Regions from separate parts of the Clostridium aromativorans genome, predicted to be linked through region 3. Evidence: riboswitches for the same ligand, from Rfam matches in the RefSeq annotation. Region 3 holds a riboswitch; each other region holds the start of a gene.
The links. A riboswitch is a leader RNA that binds a small molecule or an ion and turns the genes downstream of it on or off. The one in region 3 is predicted to bind S-adenosylmethionine.
Positions count from the first base shown of each region.

Region 1: linked by a shared signal. The riboswitch ahead of LN736_RS00510 (YbaK/EbsC family protein) and the one ahead of LN736_RS10115 (amino acid permease) in region 3 are both predicted to bind S-adenosylmethionine.
Region 2: linked by a shared signal. The riboswitch ahead of LN736_RS11020 (hypothetical protein) and the one ahead of LN736_RS10115 (amino acid permease) in region 3 are both predicted to bind S-adenosylmethionine.

Region 1 covers NZ_JAJJPB010000001.1:109,219-113,947, reverse strand. Annotated here, with positions in the region: gene LN736_RS00525 (DUF917 domain-containing protein) at 1-611, shown strand, start outside; gene LN736_RS00520 (YitT family protein) at 660-1,505, opposite strand; gene greA (transcription elongation factor GreA) at 1,931-2,395, shown strand; SAM riboswitch class I at 2,499-2,600, shown strand; gene LN736_RS00510 (YbaK/EbsC family protein) at 2,752-3,213, shown strand; gene LN736_RS00505 (flavin reductase family protein) at 3,244-3,825, opposite strand; gene LN736_RS00500 (DEAD/DEAH box helicase) at 3,980-4,729, opposite strand, start outside.
Region 2 covers NZ_JAJJPB010000013.1:41,400-46,128, forward strand. Annotated here, with positions in the region: gene glpT (glycerol-3-phosphate transporter) at 1-1,174, shown strand, start outside; SAM riboswitch class I at 1,271-1,374, shown strand; gene LN736_RS11020 (hypothetical protein) at 1,599-2,030, shown strand; gene LN736_RS11025 (DNA topoisomerase III) at 2,290-4,476, shown strand; gene LN736_RS11030 (iron-containing alcohol dehydrogenase) at 4,572-4,729, shown strand, end outside.
Region 3 covers NZ_JAJJPB010000011.1:86,427-91,155, reverse strand. Annotated here, with positions in the region: gene nifB (nitrogenase cofactor biosynthesis protein NifB) at 1-122, opposite strand, end outside; gene metK (methionine adenosyltransferase) at 246-1,442, opposite strand; gene LN736_RS10115 (amino acid permease) at 1,471-2,859, opposite strand; SAM riboswitch class I at 2,918-3,029, opposite strand; SAM riboswitch class I at 3,105-3,212, opposite strand; gene cysK (cysteine synthase A) at 3,295-4,209, opposite strand; gene LN736_RS10105 (S-ribosylhomocysteine lyase) at 4,704-4,729, opposite strand, start outside.

The DNA of each region.
Region 1 (4,729 bases), on a different contig from region 3:
TGATATTTACAGAAGTTGAAAGTGACGAAAGAGCAGAAGCCCTTGCCAGGGCAGCGGCTGTTGCTAGCTTTAATCATGTTGGGGTGGTAGATCATGTTGCAAGATGGAAGGTAATTAAAAATACCCTTATCAAAAATACTGTTACAATGTGCCTGGAAGTAGGCAAAATCGCCAGAATCGCTAGGAATAAAAATATAAACTTTGCCTATGATATTGTGGAAAAATTTGATGGATTCATCATGTTTCAAGGAAAAGTCAGTAAGGTTTGTTGGGAAGATAAATCCGGATTTACTTTTGGAAATATATATATTGAAGGTAATGGAAAATATCAAAATCAAAACTTAAGAATTTGGTTTCAAAATGAAAATATAATTTCCTGGAAAAATGGAAAAGTGTTTGTAACGGTTCCAGATTCAATAAATGTAGTGGACAATGATAAAAATATGCCACTTTTGAATCCCTATGCAAAAGTGGGTATGGAAGTTACGGTGTTTTCTCTAAAGGCTTTTGAGCAATGGAGAAGTAAAAGGGGACTTGAAATTTTTGGACCTGAGTTTTTTGGATATCACGTACCTTACAAAAAAGTGGAAGATATATTGTCACTAGATTAATATGTAGAAGATACCCGAAAAGTAATCTAGTTACCTTTCGGATATCTTCTACACTATATTGCTAAATCCTTCTCCTAATACCTCATTTATGTCATTTACAGTGATGAAAGCTTTATTATCTAAAAGTCTTATATAATTTTTCAATTTTAAAAATTGTTTTCTATTTAAAATGGTAATTATGACTTCCTTTTTATCATCTTTATAGGCGCCTTTGGCATAATAGATGGTGGCGCTTCTCTCAAGTTCCTTTATAATAAAATTTTGTATATTCCTCCCGTGATTACTTATTATAGCAACCTGCTTATAGGAATTTAGACTTACTATAACCCTGTCTATTATTGTAGAATTTAATATTACCCCCAGTATGGCATAAAGACCTTTGTTTACCCCGAGTACTATAGTTGCAGCTATAGTTACGGTTATATCAGCTATCAGCACGGATTTGCCTATGCTTATTTTTGTATATTTGTTTATTATTTTTGCGATTATATCCGTACCTCCAGTTGAAGCGCCTAGATTAAATATTATACCCATGCCCATTCCACATATCAATATGCCAAATATAAGCTGAACTAGAATATCACTGCTAAATGGCTTTATATGTGGATATATTTTTTCTAAGAAAAATATCAGTGCAGATATGGAGAAGCTGCAGAATACGGTTTTCCCGCCGAATATAGGGCCAATTATTATAATTCCTAAAGTGAATAATATAACTTCCATTCCCATCATCAACAGACCAATAGGAAGATTTGGAAACAATGTGTTTATAATTATGGCAATACCGCTTGTGCCACCGGCGGCAATGTGATTTGGAGCTAAAAAGAAATAGGTACCGAAAGCTACAAGAAATGTTCCAATCAACATGAAAAAAATATCTTTTATATTTTTCATAATAAATAACCTCCCTCCTTGTATACACTTGACTGTAAATTTATTCATTAAAAAAAGCATATAAAAATCTAAGTAAATACTCTCTCAGATTCATATGCTCTCATACATACAAAAATTGCAAATATAATTGTGTGTATGTCTTTTAAATGCCTTACTAAATATATTATATAATGGTAAATATTATTGTGTCAACATGTTTTCAATATTGATACTGATAGGTATAATTATGTTGATTTTAAGAATCATCTATAAAAGGCTGGCCTGAATTTTACTAGACTGTCTGGAACTTGGGTTGTATTATTTAATTAGTAATATTATAATAAAATAGTAAGGCAAATGAGCACGTAAAAAAACAGCGAATCCATGAAAAATAGCTGGTTTTTTGATTACATTATGGAAAATTTAGAATAGTAGGTGAATTATTTATGCAAGATGTAATTTTGACAGAATCAGGCAAAAAAAAACTTGAACAGGAATTGGAATATTTAAAGACGGTTAAAAGGGTGGAAATAAAAGCTGCCTTGAAATCTGCTCGTGCACAGGGGGATCTTAGCGAAAATGCCGATTACAGTGCAGCTAAAGATGATCAATCTATGACTGAAACTAGAATACAGGAACTGGAAAGTCAACTTAAAAATGCTGTAATAATAGAGAGTTCACAGGATGAAGATGTGTTCGATATAAATAAAACGGCAGAAGTAAAATTTTGTGATATAGATGAAGTTGAACAGGTTACTCTTGTAAGTTCAGTAGAATCAGATGTGAAAAAGATGAAAATAAGTATAGAATCACCTCTGGGTAAAGCCTTATTTAGGATGAAAGTGGGGGAAAGGGCGACGGTTGCATCTCCAGATGGAAATTATGATGTGGAAATAGAAAAGATTTTATAAATATTTCGCTGGATATTTTATCTAGCGAAATATTTTTTTACAAAAACATGAGTTGACAAACAAATGATAGTCTGGTATCCTGTATTTAAAATTAATATTAAAATTCTTATCGCGAGAGACTGAGGGACTGGCCCCATGATGTCCGGCAACCTAAAATTATATTTTAAGGTGCTAATTCCAGCAGGTGATACCTGGAAGATAAGATATATGAGTATGTAAATCTCCTTATAGCTTATCTATAAGGAGATTTTTTATCTGAAGGCTATCTTTTCTTGATTCACAGTTTACAATGTATAATCATGGATGTCATTTCTTGAACTTAAGAATTATTTGATAAAAAATTGGAGGAATTGAAGATGAGTGTAGAAAGTGTAGTTAATTATTTTTTAGATAGGGGAATGGAAAATCCAGTATTCAAACTTCCTGATAGTGGTGCTACTGTTCAGCAGGCTGCAGAAACCATACATACGGAGCCAAAATATATAGCAAAGACGTTGGCATTTAAAGTTAAAGATGATGATATATTAATAGTTATGAGAGGGGATTTAAGAGTTAGTAATAAAAAATACAAAAAGTTTTTTAAAACTAAGGCTAAAATGCTGAGTCATGATGAGGTGCTGGAAGATACAGGTCATCCTGTGGGAGGACTGTGTCCTTTTGGATTGAAAAACCCTATTAAAGTATATTTGGATAAATCTATAAGGGATTTTGAATATGTATACCCTGCTGCTGGATCTAAAGAGTTTGCCCTTAAAATAAAACCAGAGGTAATTGGCAATTTGGTAAATGGACAGTGGATAGATGTTTGTGAGAGCTAGTTAATACTGTAAATGATCAAATAAAAGCCCTTATCTTGGGGCTTTATTTCTTCTCTTGATTGAATATCCAAAGTGGCCAAGAGGTTTTGAATTTAGGCTGTAGTATTCTCCATGGCTGTAACAGATAAGGTTCGCTTTTTCGAAATGTATTTTATTGTTTAAATCAAGCAGATTTTTATCCACTTTTACGTTTGAAATTTCCAGCAAAAATAGATCGTGAGTTCCAAGAGGTGTAATTGACAGCAATTTGCACTCCAGGGCTACTGGAGATCTTTCAAGAGATGGAGTGGAGATGGATATGCCTTTGTTAAGTTTAAGATTAAAATGTTTGATTTTATCTTCCTTTTTTCCAGAAACAACTCCACAATAATCTACAATTGTAGTCATATCTTTTGTAGGAAGATTTATAGAACATTGTCCACTTTCTTTAATGTATTTATGAGAAAGCCTTTCAGGTCTTATTCCCATGGCGACAATGGGTTTTTTAGTACATACAGTGCTTACCCATCCCACTGTAAAAATATTTAATTTATTGGATATGCTTTTGGAAACCACAAGGACCACTGGAGTTGGGTTTAACATTGCACTGCCTTTAAAATTTAATTTATTCATATGGGTTCCTCCAACTTATTTTATACATTTTGAGTTAAAATTCTATTTTTGATGTTGTTGTTGTCAATATTGGATAAAAGTCCTAAAAGAAACCATAGGGATATATTTCATGATATTTACAGGGTTTCACATGGCTCTTATAGGACAAATTAATTTAACGATGGGATTTTTTATTTTTTGCCAGTTCTACAGAAACTCTTCTGCCTTGAAGCTTTTTACCATTGGATTTTTTAAGTATGATGTTTCCAACTCTTTCGGGAACGCTTATAAAGGTAAATTTGTTTAGTATGTCTATATCTCCTATTTCATAGGCCTCCACTGAAGAGGTTTCAGCTATGAATTTCAACAGCTTTCTTGGAGTTATATTATCCATTCTTCCTATGGAAAAAAATAATCTCATATTTTCCTCTTCTATGTTTATGGAATTCTCCTTATAATTAAAACTCAATTCCTTTTCGAAAATTATCTTCATAAGGGCAGCAGCCACATCCACCAAATTGTATTCTTCATCCAATTCCATTGCTACTGGAACAAAATTTTTATAATTGTTTTCCGATATAACATCTCTTATCTTTTTTTCTATATTTTTATATTTAGCTTCAAATATATCATCTACTGTAGGAATTTCTTTTCTCTTTATTTTGCTTTTAGTGAATTTTTCTATCTGCTTTAACAGCATATATTCTTTGGGAGTTACCAGAGAATAGGCAATTCCCTCTTTATTGGCTCTTCCAGTCCTTCCTATTCTGTGTACGTAGGATTCGGTGTCCTGGGGAAGATCATAATTTATTACATGGGATACATTTTCAACATCTATTCCCCTGGCAGCTACGTCAGTGGCAACTAAAAAGTCCAGGGAGGAATCTTTGAATTTTCTAAGTGTGTTCAACCTCTGATTTTGCCC
Region 2 (4,729 bases), on a different contig from region 3:
TTTGATACAAGAGGGATTTACAAAGACTGAGTTGGGATTTGTGGCTTCAGCTCTTGGGCTTGCCTATGGAATAAGCAAATTTGTAATGGGAAATGTTTCAGACAGAGCAAATCCCAGATATTTTCTAGCTTTAGGACTTATAACCTCAGGAGTTGTAAATCTCTTTTTCCCTATTACGTCCAGTATAACCTTGATGTTTATATTGATGTTATTAAATGGATGGTTTCAGGGAATGGGATGGCCTCCCTGCGGAAGGACTATGACCCATTGGTTCTCAGATAGAGAACGTGGAGTGAAAATGTCCATTTGGAACACTGCACACAATGTAGGAGGAGGTACTATAGCAGTTATAGCTATGGTAGGAGTTTCTATTTTCGGAAATTGGAAGGGCGTCTTTTACCTGCCTGCAATTATTGCAATAGTTGGGGGAATATTATTTATTATATTTGCCAGGGACATGCCTCAGTCCGTTGGCCTTCCACCTATAGAAGAGTATAAAAATGATTACCCTGATGTAAATGTAGATGACAGGGAGAGACAGATGACAGGTAAGGAGATACTGTTTAAATATGTTCTGAATAATAAATTTCTCTGGTACATTGCCATAGCAAATATATTTGTATACCTTGTAAGGTATGGAGTTATAAATTGGGTTCCCACTTATTTGAAGGAAGTGAGAAATTTTGATACTAGAAGCTCTTCCATTGCCTTTGCGCTTTTTGAATATGCGGCCATACCTGGAACAATAATAGTGGGCTGGATAAGTGATAAAGTATTTCATGGGAGACGTGCACCTATAGGAATAATATGCATGATAGGTGTAACTATAGCAGTATTTGTATATTGGAAGAGTAGTAACCCAATAGCAATTAACTGTGCTTTGGCATCTATTGGAGCGCTTATATATGGTCCTGTTATGCTTATAGGAGTAAGTGCACTGGATTTGGTACCTAAAAACGCATCGGGAACTGCGGCTGGATTTACAGGTTTATTTGGATATATGGGAGGCGAGGTCCTGGCTGAGGTAGCTATGGGAAGTATAGTGGATAAATTCAGCTGGAATGGAGGATTTATTCTTCTTATGGTATCCTGCATTTTGTCTATAATATTCTTGAGCTTTACCTGGAATGTGCATGACAGGTCAACAGATGATAAACAAACGGCAGCTTCCTAGGTGACATTATTACAAATTAATAACACAAAAATAAAAATTAGTATTGACAAAATACTTTGATAATTGTAATATATAATTGTAATAATTAAATATTGATTCTTATCAAGAGAGGTGGAGGGACTGGCCCTATGATACCCGGCAACCTGAATTTATATTATTCAATGGTGCCAATTCCAGCAGGTTAACCTGAGAGATGAGAAATGAAAGGATATAACTTCCTGTGGTTTCTCCATAGGAAGTTTTTTGACTCTATGAGTAAATTTAATATTTTAGTTGACTAACTAGAAAACTAGAGGTTAAGTTGAACTTATCCGTAAGGATTGAATTCTGCGAATAAGTAAGATTTAATCTTTTTTTAATAGCATAAAGATAAAATCAATATTATAAATATTGCGGCAAATATTAGTGGGAAAGGGGTATGAAAATGAGTGCAATATTAAATGATGCGATGAAATATATAGATCAGTCCCAGAAGGCATATTTTATAACATTGGATAAAACTGATAAAAAATATATTATAAATATAGCTGAATTTATAAATGATTGTACAGATATATATTTTATTGTAGATAAGGATATCGGGAATGTTGAAAATGATTCTATAGTCAATGTTTACTTTCAAAGTAAAATTGAGAAGTATAAGATGTTTAAGAGAATATGTGTTTCTGGAAAATTGACTAAAATAATATATTCTACTGAAATTTATAGAGTATTCAAGGCCTTAGGCGGTAAAAATAAGGGGAAATATATTCGAAATGGAAACTTAAAGAACTATACTGTGTATAAATTGAAAGTAAAATATATGAATTTGTGTGATTATGTCAAATCATCGGAAAAACTGAGAAAAATAATCTAGAACTAAAAATTTCTTATATCTTGTGTTTTAAAAAAAGCAGTGATAAGAGTCAAATTTTGTATGCAATTGTTGAAGTGAAAAAATACTATCCGTTTATAGATGGGTAGTATTTTTTTATTAGTAGTAACGGACGGGTTGCAGCCTTTTAGCTTGTAAATAACCATTATAAATATTATAATAAAATAGATAGAATAAGGGATAGTTTGGAAATGCTATCTCTAATTTTTTGAAGTTTAATCTATGATGAAAGGAAATAAGTATGAGCAAAATATTGGTATTGGCTGAAAAGCCTTCTGTAGGAAGGGATTTGGCTAGGGTACTTAGGTGTAATAGAAAAAACTCGGGCTATCTGGAGGGAGACAGATATGTAGTGACCTGGGCACTCGGGCATTTGGTAACATTGGCGGATCCGGAAGTCTACAGTGAAAAATATAAGAATTGGAACCTGGAAGACCTGCCGATGCTTCCAGAAAAATTAAAGCTGGTAGTTATAAAGCAAAGCGGAAAACAGTTTAATATAGTTAAGGCTCAGATGAATAGAAAGGATATAGGGGAAATAGTAATTGCCACGGATTCTGGAAGGGAAGGAGAACTGGTAGCCAGGTGGATAATAGAAAAGGCCAGAATAAAAAAACCTCTTAAAAGGTTATGGATATCCTCACAGACGGATAAATCCATAATAAATGGATTTAAAAATTTAAAACCTTCTTCTAAATATGATAATCTGTATAGAGCTGCACAGTGCAGGGCAGAAGCGGACTGGGTGGTAGGACTTAACATAACCCGGGCCCTCACTTGCAAATATAATGCACAGCTTACTGCAGGGAGAGTACAGTCTGCAACTCTGGCCATGATAGTTAACAGAGAAAAAGAAATAAATGATTTTAAACCTAAGGATTATTATGAAATCACTGCTAAATCCGATAAGTTTAAATTGAAATGGGTTGATAGAAAAAGCGGCAGGGCAAATATCTTTAATAAAGACAAGGCAGATGGCATTGTAAAGAAAATCAATGGTAAGATTTGTACTGTAGTTGATGTAGTGGAAAATGACAAAAGAAAATTTTCACCGGCCCTGTATGATCTAACTGAACTTCAGAGAGATGCCAACAGGATATTCAACTATTCAGCTAAAGAGACACTTTCAATAATGCAGAGACTTTATGAAAACTATAAGATATTGACTTATCCAAGAACTGATTCCAGGTATATTTCTACAGATGTGTTTGAAACTATACCTGAAAGATTGAAAGCTATTTCATTGGGAAGTTATAAAAAATTTGCAGATCGGATAATGAGTAAAAAAATAAATGCCCATAAAGGGTTTGTGGATAATGGCAAAATTGGAGATCACCATGCCATAATTCCCACGGAAGAAAGAGTGCAGCTGTCTAGATTGAGTACTGAAGAAATGAATATATACGATCTGGTTGTAAAAAGATTTTTAGCAGTTATGCTTCCTCCTTATGAGTATGTTCAAACTTCTGTAAAAGCAGATATTGCTGGAGAATTGTTTACAGCCGTGGGGAATGTAGTAAAATCCAAAGGGTGGAAAATGGTATATGAGAGGGGAGCCGGAATGGAGGCAGAAGGTGAAAAAGACAGCCAGTTGCTTCCAAAAGTAAAAAAGGGTGATATCGTAAATATAAGGGCTGTGGAATTGAACAAACTTCAAACCAAACCGCCTGCCAGGTTTAATGAGGCCACTCTTTTATCGGCCATGGAAAATCCCCAAAAATATGTGAAATTGGACAGTGAAAGTGCCAAAACTCTTGGAGAAACTGGAGGTATAGGAACTGTGGCCACTAGGGCAGACATAATAGAGAAACTATTTAATATGTTTTATGTGGAAAAAAGAGGTAGGGAAATTGTTCCGACATCCAAGGGAAAACAGCTTGTGGATTTAGTTCCAGAAGGACTTAAATCACCTCTTATGACAGCTAAATGGGAAAAAGAACTTGAAGATATAAGTACAGGTAATGAAAAACCAGATATATTTTCAAAGAAGATGAGAAAGTATGCAGTGAGATTGGTGGAAGATGTAAAGAAAAGTAAAGATAAATTTGTGTATGACAATGTTACAGGCAAGAAATGCCCTCACTGCGGCAAATACATGCTTCAGGTAAAGGGAAAGAGTGGAATGATGTATATCTGTCAGGATAGAGAGTGCGGCTATAGGGAAAATATAAGCAGATTTACCAATGTAAGATGCCCTGAATGTCATAAAAAACTTGAACTCAGAGGAGAAGGCCAGGGGAAAATATATGTATGTCCTAATTGTAGTTTTAGAGAAAAAGCTGACTTATTTAATAAAAGATTTAAAGAATCTGAGAATAAATTAAATAGAAAAGATGTTTCAAAATATATGAAGAAAATAAAAAAAGAAAACGAGAAACCTATAAACTCATCATTAGCGGAGGCGCTTTCTAAATTAAAATTAAAATAAGCTGCTGCTTTTAAGTTTATATCTATAATTATTTAGAAGTAAGTGTTAAAATGTTAATGGATGTATTTAGAAAAATTTGACGAGGAGGATGTTGTATGGAGAATTTTATTTTTAAGAATGCTACAGAAATTATTTTCGGCAGAAATACTGAAAGATTTGTTGGAAGCAAAGTAAAAGAGTATTCTAAATCTAAAAAAATTCTTTTTTGCTATGGCGGAGGGAGTATAAAAAGATCTGGACTCTATGACAGAGT
Region 3 (4,729 bases):
CAGCTTACATTGCATTTTGGAGCTACAGGTATGTGCATTCTAGCATACTTATGTGCAATACAGTTATAGCAGGGATGTTGAAATGTCTTTTTTTCAATCTCCCTTGCAAAATTTATAGGCATATCTTATTATCTCCTTTTTTGCATAATTAAAATATAAAAAGGCCAGACAAACTTAAAAATTTAGTTTGCCTGGCCTCCAGTATTTCTGGTCAACCTTTCATAAAAATTCACAGCATTTGTGGCTTAAGAATATACAACCACCTTATTTAATTCTTCTTTTATCTTATCCACTTTATCAAGGCTTTCCCAGGGCAGCTCTATATCGGTTCTTCCGAAATGTCCATAAGCAGCTGTCTTTTTATATATTGGCCTTCTAAGATCCAAATCTCTTATAATGGCTGCCGGCCTCAAGTCAAAAAGCTTTTTTACAATATCCACTATTTTCTCATCAGATACCTTACCTGTTCCAAAAGTATCGACACTTATGGACACAGGCCTTGCCACTCCTATAGCATAGGCAACCTCCACTTCTATCTTATCCGCAGCACCTGCTGCCACCAAATTCTTTGCTATCCACCTTGCCGCATAGGCTCCGGATCTATCGACTTTCGTCGGATCTTTTCCCGAAAAAGCTCCTCCTCCATGCCTTCCATATCCACCGTAGGTATCAACTATTATCTTTCTTCCAGTAAGTCCTGAATCAGCCTCCGGACCTCCCTTTACAAACCTTCCTGTAGGATTCACAATATATTTGGTATTGGAATCTATAAATTTCTCAGGTATTACCTCTTTTATGACATTATCTATTATATCTCTTTCAATCTGGTCATGTTCCACATTTTCTTCATGTTGTGAGGATATCAAAATTGTATCTACTCTCACAGGTTTTTCTCCTTCATATTCTACTGTAACCTGGGTTTTACCATCTGGTCCTAAATATGGAATAATGCCATTTTTCCTGACATCGGCCAATCCTCTCGAAAGTCTATGAGCCAGTGCTATTGGAAGTGGCATATATTCAGGTGTCTCATTTGTGGCAAATCCAAACACCATCCCTTGATCCCCTGCACCTATTGCCTCTATATCATCTTTTTCTCCCAGTTTTGCCTCCAGTGATTCATTTACTCCCAAGGCAATATCTGAAGATTGCTCATCTATTGATGTTATAACCGCGCAATTGCTGGCATCAAATCCAAATTTTGAACCTGTATATCCTATTTCTTCGATAGTTTTCCTCACTATCTTAGGTATATCCACATAGGCTTTAGTGGATATCTCTCCAACTAGAAGCACAAGCCCTGTATTTACAACTGTTTCGCAAGCTACTCTTCCATATTTGTCCTGTTCAATAACAGCATCTAGAACTGCATCCGATATTTGATCACAAATTTTATCAGGATGTCCCTCTGTAACTGATTCTGATGTAAATAATCTACTCATCTTTATCCCTCCAATTTATTTAACTTTTCTATTTACTATTTATATATGATAATTTTGATTGTTCACTATGATGAAGTAATTTATATATTCCCACCATGGCCAATACCCATATAGGCGCAATATAAAGGGCAATGCGGGTAGCTGGCAAAAACGCCATTGTAACAACAATAGCCAGCAGATAAATTATTGTAATGTATGAAGAAAAAGGGTAAAAAGGCATTTTAAAAGCAATTTTCTGCCCTTCCATAGCTTTTTTTCTGCGGAACTTCAATTGTGTTATAAGAATCGTACCCCAGGCAGTCAAAATGGCTATAGTTGTTGTTGAGGAAATATATGTAAAAAATTTCTCCGGTATGAAATAATTTAAAATTACGGCAATCAATGCCACAGCCGTACTGAAGAGTGTTCCCACATAGGGTGCCCCGGATTTATTCAACTTTCCAAATACTCTGGGAGCATTACCATTTAGTGCCAGACTGTAAAGCATTCTGCCATTTATATACAGGGCACTGTTCATGCCTGAAAGAGCAGCTGTCAAAATTACAAAATTTATGACTGAAGCAGCTGCAGGAATACCTACTTTAGAGAACACCAATACAAAGGGACTTCCTGCAACCCCAATTTTATTCCAGGGATAAAGTGCCAGCATCACCAACACAGAACCCACATAGAAGATAAGTATACGCCAAAATACATCGTTGATAGCTTTTGGAATGGATTTTTGTGGATCCCTTGCCTCTCCCGCCGTTATGCCAATAAGTTCCACCCCTCCAAATGCAAAACTCACAAAAACAAAAGAAAGCACAAACCCTTTAAATCCATTGGCGAAAAATCCTCCATTATTCCATATATTAGAAAATCCAATAGAATGCCCTCCATTATTAAATCCAAATAATATAATAAGCATTCCAAAAATAATCATGCATACTATGGCAACCACTTTCACAAGGGCAAACCAAAATTCAAATTCACCGTAAGCTTTAACTCCAACTAAATTGACTGCAATGAGTATGATCAAAAATATAAGTGCAGTAATCCATTTTGGAAACTGGGGAAGCCAAAATTGAACATATACCCCCATGGCAGTGAGTTCTGCCATAACAGTAGCTGTAGCCTGAAACCAATATGTCCAGCCTGAAAAAAATCCTGCAAAATTTCCAAGGTAACGAGTAGCATAAGCACTGAAGGAACCCGAATTTGGCTCATCTACAGCCAGCTCACCCAAGGCCCTCATAATGAAAAAAATGAACAGTCCTCCTATTAAATATGCCAGAATAATGGCAGGTCCGCCTGTCTTAATAGCATCTGCAGAGCCATAGAACAATCCTACACCTATGGCACCTCCAATAGCTATCATCTGAATATGCCTATTTTTAAGATCTTTTTTTAGTAATTTATTGCCTGCATTATTGTACATCTTATTTATACCTCCAAGTAAAAAATCTATATGTGAGAAGACATATAGATTCCATTGTCCCTCATCTTTCAGGATATACCTGCTGGAATTAGCACCTAGATGTACGAACTAAATGTATATCTGGTTGCCGGGTATCATAGGGCCAGTCCCTTAACCACTCTTGATAAGAATTATAATATTTGATTTTATATAATTACATTAAAAAACTTCCTGTGAGAAATCACAGGAAGTATAAATTCCATTATCTCTCATCTTTCAGGTTTTACCTGCTGGAATTGGCACCATTTACTGTACAAATTACAATCGGTTGCCGGGCATCACAGGGCCAGTCCCTCCGCCTCTCTCGATAAGAAAGTCTACAAATATTGTAAATCACTTATATTTAATTTATATTCAATATACAATTCTTTATTCTTTTTGTCAATAGAAATCTTTCTATTCATACAAATTTTTACTGAAATATCTGTCTCCCCTATCTGGAAATATAGTTACTATATTTCCTCCATCTATGGTATCTGCCAATTTCAACGCTGCTGCAAGAGCTGCACCAGAGGAAGATCCAACTATCAAGCCTTCCTTTTTTGCCAACTCTCTCACCAATCTAAAAGCTTCATCATCATTTACCTTTATAACTTTATCAACCAATTTTATATCCATAGTGTCCGGCAGGAAATCATTTCCTATGCCTTCAATAGCATAACCGTGCTCTTCAGTACCACCGCCAAGGGTAGAACCTTCCGGATCCGCCAGTATGGTCTTTATGCTGCTGTCCTTTTCCTTTAAATACTTTGCCACACCTGTAAAAGTTCCGCCGGTACCTGCTCCAGCCACAAAATAATCTATTTTCCCACCTAACTGTTCATATATTTCAGGACCTGTAGTAGCATAATGTGCCTCGGGATTATCATTGTTTTCAAATTGTCCCAAAGCTATGGAATTTGGTATCTGATTTAAAATCTCCTTGGATTTTTCAATAGCACCTCTCATTCCATCTTCTTCTGGAGTATGAATTATCTCCGCTCCAAGCGCCCTCATCAATACCTGTTTTTCTATGGAAAATTTCTCCGGTACTGCAAATATAACCCTGTATCCTCTGTTTAAAGCTCCCAGCGCAATTCCAAGACCAGTATTGCCTGCAGTAGCTTCAACTATAGTGTAGCCTTTCTTCAATCTACCGCTTTCCTCTGCCTTTTTTATCATATAATCGCCAATTCTATCTTTTACACTGCCTCCTGGATTAAAATTTTCAAGTTTGGCATATATATTAACTCCATCTTTTAGATCAAATTTGTTTATTTTCAGTATAGGTGTTTTTCCTATCATTTCCTTAATATCATTAAAAACTTCCATAATATAACAATCTCCTTTAAATTACAAATTTTCGCTGTTGAAGCTGTTGTTTAATATTTTTCAAATTCCGGAATTATGAAAAACAAAAAACCTTCCGCCCCTTACAGAGGCAGAAGGTTTTACTTCTACGGTTCCACTCTGTTTATCCCTCAAGTACTGCATAAAAACAACCTATGCAGGAAAGAAAAACTCATTGTCGGTACAATCATACCTTAACATTTTAACGGCTGTTTCCGCTGAAACCTACTCAAGTTCAATTCAGTGCTCCAGGATGCATTTCAATTGTCTCCCGCTAAAATTTTCTCACACCACACGAAAATTCTCTCTAAAATAGCATCGTACAATCTACTCTTCCCATCATTACATTTATATAATCTACAATCTGATAATACTACATAAACTTTAATTAATCAAGTATAATTTTACATATAAAATTTAAAAAAGTTACTTCTGCTCAAAATAGATAGAAGCAACCTTTTATAAATTGTATTGTATTATTCAGGATAATTCAACCTCTCAT